Regions from separate parts of the Paenibacillus sp. UMB4589-SE434 genome, predicted to be linked through region 2. Evidence: predicted binding sites of a transcription regulator. Region 2 holds the regulator's gene; each other region holds the start of a gene.
What was found. The regulator Rex, encoded in region 2, represses fermentation and respiration genes when NADH is low (regulators of the CRP and FNR family bind a similar motif). The targets are predictions, from matches to a motif close to TTGTGAAATATTTCACAA.

Region 1: the regulator Rex is predicted to act here: its motif matches at 1,834-1,851, upstream of adhE (bifunctional acetaldehyde-CoA/alcohol dehydrogenase).
Region 3: the regulator Rex is predicted to act here: its motif matches at 1,797-1,814, upstream of QP775_RS11530 (flavocytochrome c).

What each region holds. Positions count from the first base shown of each region.
Region 1 covers NZ_JASOYK010000001.1:90,119-93,408, forward strand. Annotated here, with positions in the region: gene QP775_RS00390 (hypothetical protein) at 1-456, shown strand, start outside; gene QP775_RS00395 (Crp/Fnr family transcriptional regulator) at 674-1,384, opposite strand; gene adhE (bifunctional acetaldehyde-CoA/alcohol dehydrogenase) at 1,948-3,290, shown strand, end outside.
Region 2 covers NZ_JASOYK010000001.1:320,089-323,378, forward strand. Annotated here, with positions in the region: gene dinG (ATP-dependent DNA helicase DinG) at 1-1,376, shown strand, start outside; gene QP775_RS01540 (redox-sensing transcriptional repressor Rex) at 1,420-2,094, shown strand; gene QP775_RS01545 (amidohydrolase) at 2,069-3,290, shown strand, end outside.
Region 3 covers NZ_JASOYK010000002.1:297,922-301,211, forward strand. Annotated here, with positions in the region: gene QP775_RS11520 (hypothetical protein) at 1-338, opposite strand, end outside; gene QP775_RS11525 (formate/nitrite transporter family protein) at 622-1,503, shown strand; gene QP775_RS11530 (flavocytochrome c) at 1,967-3,290, shown strand, end outside.

The DNA of each region.
Region 1 (3,290 bases), 230 kb from region 2:
TCAGTAGGGGACGCATCATTGGACACTAATATGTCATGGGGTATTTATTTAAATGAAACGGAACTTCGCACGACGGCAGATTTGTCTGCTGAGTTAAATAACGACGATAAGATACTCATTTTCGTGAAAGAGCTTGATGTAGATACAAGCAGTGTGCCGATGCCAAGTATTGACTTGAGTATAGACGGCGGCAAGCTTGCTCCGCATTTAACGAATACGTATGCGATTCCGTGGCAGGAGAACTGCACACTGGCTGATATATTTGAACAATTCGGGCACATAAGAATGGCAGAGAACGGCACCGAGATTAAGCAAATAGGCGACAAGCCGCTGCCTAAAGACACGGTTGCGCGTGTAAAGGTAAATAACAAAGTTATACCTTCAGATCAGATGCTTACTTTTCTGATTCAATCCGATGATCATATTGAGATCGATATTGATAACAAGACCCCATAAGAAGCCTTGCTCCTTAGCAGCTGAACAAGCTGTGTGAGGACAAGGCTTTTGTTATGGAAGTATGCTCTCACTTCTGCATAACATACGAAGTAAGGCATAGATGCGGCCAAAGGCAAAAAATCGCGCTGCAAGGTGACCGTTTGCAGCGCGATTATGTCATAGCTAGAGAGGAGGTGTAGCAGTGGAGGGTGATTGAACCAAATTGTTTCCGGTATCTCTAAATTCGGCAAATTTCCTTTGGACACATTTCACAATGACATACATCCTGCAGATGCTCCAATTCACGTATTACGATCATGCCATTGTCATATTCCAAGACGCCTTTCTTGCGCAGGTCGCTCAGCATCCGGTTTACACTTTCACGAGTTGCGCCTATCATGTTGGAGAGGTCTGTATGGGTTATCTTTTTATTAATAAGTTTCCCGCCATCTTCCAGTTCTTGACCGTACGTGTTCGATAGCCGAATCAATGTAGAGCATAGTGCGCCTGGCTTACCATACATCATCAGATCGCGGAATTTCGTCTGCGTCAAGCGGTGGTGAATTCCCATCCACTTCATAAAATCTATTGAGAAGTCGCAATGCTGACAGATTAGCACCTCCAGATCACGCTGCTCGATCAGGCCAACTTCACCTTCTTCAATGACTTCAGCAGTAAAGCTGTGCTTTGTACTGTGGAAAGGATCGACTTGACCGACAAGATCTCCGGCTTGATACATATATAAAATAAGTTCTTTACCTTCATCCGTTGATTTGGTAACTTTGACACGTCCGCTCTTCAACATAAACAACTTGTCTGCCGTGTCGCCTTCCCAAAATAGGTGAGAGCCTTCGGGGTACGTGCGATCCTTTGCTATGGAAAGGATACGTTCTCGGTTCTGATCCGAGAAACAAGTAATATTTGAATTGTCTCCGTATTGTTCGCTCATATGTTCCACTCCGTTCTCCTCCAATAGGTCTCTAGGCTCATGGTATTAGATTTAGCTGTTAACTACCTCATAGAAACCTTGTGACTTGTTTCACTATTTAATACGTTACTTATATATTGGACGTTCCAGTGATTATTGTCAATTTAATTTATAATTTAAATGAATTTATGAGAACAATTGTTGAACATTGTGCATATATAGTGAAGTTTTTCGTTTTGATGCAGCATGCTGACTATAAATATGCCCACTGTGAGTGTGAAATACCCAAAACAAATCTATCCAACAATGGGGCATACCTTGTATTGTATAACATCGGCCAATCTGTTAAACAGGTGCTGTGGATGCGTTTTTATACAATATTAAAAGCACGCCAACAAAGTTATTTAAAAATGTTTTTACTACGTGAAAAAAATCACTTGATATTTACAGAACTTCGTATTATGATTGAGTTGTGAAATGATTCACATAATAAATTTTAGATCTGACACCCTGATCCAATAGATAACAGGTATAATAGAACGGAGATCGGTGTTTGGTAAATATACCCTTACTGGAGGCGGAGAATGATGGCAAAAGCAGAAGTGAAACCAACTGTAGAGATGAAGGAAGCAACAAATGTCGAAGCGCATATTCAACAACTGATTAATCGTGCGAAGAAGGCTCATGAAGCATTTATGTCCATGAACCAGGAGCAGATCGATGTTGTTGTTCAACAAATGGCGCTTGCCGGTCTTGACAAGCATATGATGCTTGCCAAACTCGCAGTAGAGGAAACGGGTCGTGGTGTATACGAAGACAAAATCACGAAAAACATTTTTGCAACGGAATACATTCATAATCATATCAAATATGCCAAAACGGTTGGTGTAATTGAAGACAATGATTATGATAACTGTGTAAAAATCGCAGAGCCTGTCGGCATTGTAATGGGCGTAACACCGGTTACGAATCCGACTTCAACGACCATGTTTAAGGCGCTTATCTCCATTAAGACACGGAACCCGATCATCTTTGCTTTCCATCCATCCGCACAGAAGTGCAGTGCCGAAGCAGCAAGAGTGCTGGCAGAAGCCGCAGTGAAGTACGGTGCGCCTGAACACTGTATCCAATGGATTGAGATGCCTTCGATGGAAGCTACCAACGCCTTGATGAATCATCCTGATGTAGCGTTGATCCTGGCAACAGGCGGTTCTGGAATGGTTCGAGCAGCATACAGCGCTGGCAAGCCAGCACTGGGTGTAGGACCTGGTAACGTACCTTGCTTCATTGAGAAAAGTGCGAAGCTGGATCAGGCCGTAACGGACTTGATTTTGTCCAAAACATTTGATAACGGTATGATCTGTGCATCGGAACAGGCGGTTATTATTGAGGAACCGGTATACAACGAAGTGAAAAAATTAATGCAGTATTACGGCTGCTATTTTACTAATAAAGAAGAAACAGCGAAATTGCAAGCGATGGCGATCAAGGCAGAGACTTGCGCAGTAAATCCGAACATTGTTGGTCAACCAGCAACTAAGATCGCTGAAATGGCTGGCATCAAAGTGCCTGCCGACACCAAGATACTGGTGGCTGAACTCGACGGAGTAGGACCTAAATTCCCGTTGTCTGCTGAGAAATTAAGCCCTGTGCTTGCTTGTTATAAAGTAAAAACAGCGCAAGAAGGCATCGATCGTGCAGCTGAAATCGTCGCTTTCGGCGGTATGGGCCACTCCTCGGTTATTCATTCGAATAACGAAGAGGTGATTGCAAAGTTCGGTGATCGCTTGCCTACTGGACGTATTCTCGTTAACTCGCCGTCGACTCACGGAGCAATCGGCGATTTGTACAATACCAACATTCCATCTCTTACACTGGGCTGTGGTTCTTATGGTCGCAACTCGACTTCGAACAACGTATCGGCAGT
Region 2 (3,290 bases):
GATTGTTTAAGGACAGCAAGAACGGGGCGCTTATTCTTCTACAGATGCGTTTGCGTCTATCAGGCAACGAGAAAGCGATGATTTGGGCTGAGGGCATTGAGAAGCTGCTCACTCAGCTTGCGGATGTACGAGAAGTGTGGGATCGGATGAACGATGCATTGTTCCAACTAATGCCACCGCCTGAAGCGGGTCAGGCGGAAGCAGGGCAATCCGTACTGAGGCTGCAGTCACAATCACGGCCAGAGTCTTGGAGCGGTGTAACTGAGTTGGAAGAAGATGTGCATGTACGTTTAAGTGACATCGTTCGAACGGGTGAGAAGTTGGTCAATGAGTGGAAAGATGTTGATGATGAAGAACTGCAAGCCGTTGTTGTTGATGTTACAGGGCTATTTAAAGATTTAGCTGAAGTCAGAGATGAATTCAGGCAATTTATGAAGGGTACGGAACCTGATACTGTTTATTGGATGGAAGGCAACATGCAGTACCGTCATAAATCAATGCAGATGTACGGCGTGCCAGTTGACGTAAGCGAAGCTTTAAATCGTTATTTCTTCGAACCGAAGAAAAGCATTATTTTAACATCGGCGACATTATCTGTTGACAAGTCGTTCCAGTTCGTGGAAGAACAGATTGGTTTGAAGGAAGCTGCACGGGATGGTAGGCTGCACAGCGTGATTTTACCTTCTCCATTTAATTACCGAGAACAAGCACTGGTTGTTATTCCGCGAGATTTTCCTACTGTTAAAGGTTCAGGTGACCCGCTATTTAACAGCAAGCTGGCTCAATCGATAGGGGATATTGCCAAAGTAACCCGCGGCCGCATGCTCGTACTCTTTACATCTTATCGCATGCTCAAAGATGTTTATGAACAGCTCAAAGATTCGCTAGCGCCGCATGGAATTCAAGTGCTGGGACAAGGGATGGATAGCGGCAACCGGAGTAAGCTGACTCGAAGATTTCAGGAGCAGACGTCTTCTGTGCTGCTGGGTACAAGCAGCTTCTGGGAGGGTGTAGATATTCCTGGTGATGCACTTACTTGCCTCGCTATTGTTCGATTGCCGTTCCAGCCGCCGAATCATCCGCTTGTAGAAGCGAAGTCGGATCGCCTGAAAAGACAGAAGCAAAACCCGTTTCGCAAGCTGTCTATACCGCAAGCCGTCATTCGATTTAAGCAGGGATTTGGACGTTTGGTACGTACAACTCGGGATAAAGGAATCGTCATCATTTATGATACGCGTGTAATTGAGACAAGTTATGGCAAGCATTTCTTATACTCGCTGCCAGGTCCGAAGATGGAACATATGGCGACGGATCAACTAGTGCCTCGGATCGAAACCTGGTTAGAAGATAACGAAACGATAGACAATAACAGCTAAGAACTCTACAACTGTATTTAACTATCGAGAGGGGGCTCTATCGATGAAGACGTTAAAAATATCAGAAGCAGTCGTTCGTCGACTACCGATTTACCTGCGCCATCTGTTGGAATTAAAGCAACGTGAGGTTCTGACTGTATCCTCGCAGGATCTTGGGCAGAAGCTGGATTTGAATCCGGCTCAGATTCGCAAAGATTTGGCTTATTTCGGAGATTTCGGACGCAAAGGGATCGGCTATGACGTGTCGTATTTGATTGAGCAGATCAAGCATATTCTAAAGCTGGATCAGAAAGTGCACGTTGGTTTGGTTGGTGCTGGTAAGCTAGGACATGCCTTATGTAATTACACGGTATATTTGAATGATAACATGAAGATTGTAGCCGTATTTGATGCGCAGCCTTCCAAAATAAATACGACTATTAACAATCTACGCGTTCAACCGATGGAAGAATTACAATCTACCGTGATCGAGAATCGTATCCGTATTGGGATAATTACTGTACCCGCACTGGAAGCACAGCAAGTCGCAGATCAATTCGTTCAGGCGGGAGTTGAGGCGATTTTGAACTTTGCACCTGTTATTTTAAAAGTTCCAGCGCATATCCGTGTGCATACGGCTGACTTTACGACTGATCTGTTCAGCCTGGCGTATTATTTACAAGATGATGAAGAAGGAAAGGACACGGTGACACATGACGACAACATTAATCGTACGTAATGGCTTATTTGCACAATTGCAGCCAGATGCGACTAGTTCGACTCTCAAAGGATATATGGTAGTTGAAAATGGTCGGATCATGCATATTGGTGCAGATTTGCCTGAACAATATCATCAAGCCGATGCGCAAATTATTGATGGGAACGGGCTGTTCTTTATGCCTGGTCTTGTGAACACGCATGGGCATGCTGCCATGACGCTGCTTCGTGGTTATGGCGACGATATGGTGCTTCAAAGATGGCTGGAAGAGAAAATGTGGCCTATGGAAGGAAAGTTTACGGATCAGGATGTATACTGGGGCACTGCATTGGCTGTTCTGGAAATGTTAAAGGGCGGCACGACTACCTTTGTTGATATGTACGATCATATGAATGAAGTAGCAAAGGTAAGCGAGCAGGCGGGTATCCGTGCAGCACTGATGCGTGGTGCAATCGGCTTGTGCAGTGATGAGGTACAGCAGATGAAGCTGAATGAAGCGGTCCAATTCGCGAAAGATTGGAACGGTCAGGCGGAAGGGCGCATTACGACAATGCTAGCCCCTCATGCTCCTTATACGTGTCCACCAGCGTTTATAGAGAAATTCGTACAGGCAGCGCACGATATGGATTTGATGCTGCATACACATATGTCTGAGACACGAGCGGAAGTAGAGCAGAACGTCAAAGATTATGGCCTGCGTCCAGTAGCTCATCTCGAGAAATTGGGCTTCTTTAGCCGACCGTCCTTTGTAGCTCATGGTGTTCATTTGACAGATGAAGAAATTGAAGTGCTTGCACGTCATCATGTAGGTGTATCTCATAATCCAGCTAGCAACTTGAAGCTTGCGAGTGGGATTGCAAGAGTTGTAGATCTTCAACGCGCTGGAGTTAATGTATCCCTGGGAACGGACGGTGCGGCAAGCAACAACAACTTGGATATGTTCCAGGAAATGCGACTGGCAGCAATGATTCATAAAGGGGTATCGGGCGATCCAACGGCTGTTCCTGCCGCAGAGGCGATGCGTATGGCTACGATTAATGGTGCGCGTACAATCGGACTGCAAGATGTCGGACTGCTTGAAGTGGGTATGAAGGCAGATTTTGTTGCTGTGAACATTGACCAGCCTCATTTGCTGCCACATACCGATCTTGTATCGCACATGGTGTATTCAGCTTCAGGCCAAGATGTCAAACATGTATGGATTGACGGAAAACAAG
Region 3 (3,290 bases), on a different contig from region 2:
CTAGTTGTAGCATTACCTAGATTGCTGTTAATTGTACTAGGCGCCGTGCCACCAGCGATGCTCCCTCCAGAGTATAGAATTAAACTGGCACTGGCTGAGGACCCGCCTGATATATTGTTCATATAGACAGATTTGCCGCTCCCAGACGGATTTGAAATTTGTAACAGCAAGTTTTGGCTTCCTCCTACGCTGACATTACCTGTCGGCAGCCGAAAGGAAACACCAGCAGCGGCTGCGGCCGCAGAAGCATCTTCTTCAACTGCCGGGTTGGTGTAGGTATTGGTGAGCAGTGCGTACAGCTGCGTGGATGTCGTATTAAAGACGGCATTATTAGGCATTTATATACTACTCCCTCCTCATTAAAAGTGGGGCTTATAACCTAACTGTCCTTTATGTTTGGTATAGAATATGTGACGAGCAGTTATCTCGTGCGTGGACAAGTAGTGCAGCACGAGAGGTAAGATGAATTTAAGGTTTCAGCCTGTAGATTGCAGATGATTGTGATATATTGCACATTATCTATATGGAAGGTTAGCTATTATAGAAATATAAGAATTTTAGCTAATTTCCATTCGTGATCCCACACATATAAAGATGATTAGTCATAGAGGAGGAATCAACATGGCAGGCTACTTAAAGCCGCAAGAGATTGCAGCAGCTACCGTGGAGACTGGAGTAGTAAAGGCTCGTAATCCTTTAAGCGTGATGGCTCTGTTAGGCTTTTTGGCAGGTGCGTTTATCGCGCTCGGGTATTTATTATATATTCGTGTAACAGCAGGCGCACCCGCTGAGTGGGGCAGCATAAACAGTTTGATTGGAGCAGCGTTGTTCCCTGTCGGGTTGATTCTGGTGCTGCTAGCTGGCGGTGAACTGCTAACCGGCAACATGATGGCGGTGCCATTGGCGCGTATGAAGGGACGTATTTCCACAATAGAGGTTATCCGTAACCTGATTGTGATTACAATAACGAATTTTTTGGGTGCATTATTTGTTGCCTATTTCTTCGGCCACATTGTAGGGCTAACAGGAAGCGGCGTGTACTTGGAGAAAACGATTGATATTGCAGGACATAAGCTTCATGATACTTTCTTGCAAGCATTCGTGTCGGGAATTGGATGTAACTGGCTTGTAGCGCTGGCCGTATGGCTCGCCTATGGTTCCAAAAGCTTCAGTGGAAAGATTCTCGGTATTTGGTTTCCAACAATGGCGTTTGTTGCGATTGGATTTCAGCACGTGGTGGCCAACATGTTTGTTATTCCCGCTGCGATCTTCGAAGGGCACTATAGCTGGGGCCAGTATATGACTAACTTTATCCCTGTGTGGCTCGGCAATCTGGTCGGGGGTGCCGTATTTGTAGCAGGTGCTTATTATATGGCCTATTTGAAGAAGTATGAACCTGCACACGCTGGAGCAGATGCACCTGTCGAGAAAGTAGGTTCACCAGCCGTATCCCAAGCTTCAACTGGAGCTTCTGTTACAAATGTGAAGCCTCATCTCAATTAGTATCTATTTATATAATTATGCGGACCAAGGCTGTCTCTGAAGCAAATGTGCTTTTGGGGCGGTCTTTTATTATGGATTTAGCACCTTAGTTTCACTCTCCCCGCAGCTCAGGCGGGTATCCATTGTCGCAACTTTGCAGGAATCATGTGAGCAAAGCGGGATAGTGGTGTTATAAGGAATGGAAAGGAAGCTGCACAGGTGTTGGCACAATCTAAATATTTCTAAATAATGGAGTATTAAAACGGAATTGATAATAAATTCAAATTTTAGGTGTCATGAATTACAAAATTCAAAAGTGAACTTTTTCACATGAATGATATCGATAACGTGATAAGCTAAAACTGAGTTATTAAGTGAAAATATTCACTATATTTAACATCACATTGATATGTGGTTGTTCACTTAATGGCAGTAGAGATAAAGCTAGGGTTAACACTAAACTAAGCTGAAAGGGAGTATTTTAATGAAGAAGTGGGTAGCAACAGTATTATCGGCTGTTATGGTGATGTCCATGTTAGCAGGCTGCGGTGGCAAAGGGGAAACGGCAGATGTCGTTGTGGTCGGCGCAGGCGGAGCAGGTCTGTCAGCTGCAGTCAAAGCAACGGAAGATGGGGCTAAGGTTATCGTCCTTGAGAAGATGCCGATGGTCGGCGGCAACACAACGCGTGCTACTGGCGGCTTAAATGCAGCCGGCACCAAGCAGCAAATAGCAAAAGGGATTAAAGACAGCCAGCAGTTATTTTTCGAAGATACGATGAAGGGCGGATATGATAAGAACAATCCGGATCTTGTTCAAGTATTAACGACTAATGCCAAAGGCTCCGTGGAATGGCTTGAGGGCTTTGGCGCAGACTTGTCTGACGTAGGCCGGATGGCGGGTGCTAGTGTGAATCGGACGCATCGCCCTACAGGCGGCGCAGCTGTGGGCTCTCATATCGCTTCGGTATTGGACAAGACAGCTAAGGATAAAGGCATCGATGTGCGTACACGTAATGAACTGACAGAGATCGTGACGGATAAAGACGGTAATGTAACGGGTGTCAAAGCAAAAGATAAAGAGGGCAAGGAATATACAATTAATGCAAAGGCTGTCGTATTGGCAACGGGCGGATTCTCTGCCAACCAAGACATGGTCATTAAATACAAGCCTGAACTGAAAGGCTTTGCGACTACCAATCATCCTGGTGCAACAGGTGAAGCGATGGATATGGCCAACAAGCTTGGTGCAGGTCTTGTAGATATAGCGGAAATACAGACACACCCGACCGTAGTTCCAGATAAAGGTGTCATGGTAACAGAAGCAGTACGTGGCAACGGGGCAATCTTATTAAACAAAGAGGGTAAGCGGTTTGTAAATGAGCTGTTGACACGTGACGTCGTGTCCAAAGCGATTCTGGACCAAAAAGACGGACGCGCCTTTTTATTTTTCGACAAAGGGATGCGTAACAGCTTAAAAGCAACAGAAGAATATTTTAACATGAGCTTGGTTGCAGAAGCAGACAGCGTAGAGGCGCTGGCGGAGAAGCTTAACGTGGATAAAGCAGTCATGACTGATTCGGTAAAAGTTTATAATGAGCTGGTCAAAGCGGGTAAAGACAGCCAATTCGAACGTGCTGACTTGCCTCGTGAACTGAACAAAGGTCCTTATTATGCTATTGAGGTTACACCTGCCGTTCACCATACGATGGGCGGTCTCAAAATTAATACAGATGCACAGGTGTTAAAAGAGGATGGTACCATTATTAATGGCTTATATGCAGCGGGCGAGGTAACTGGCGGCGTACACG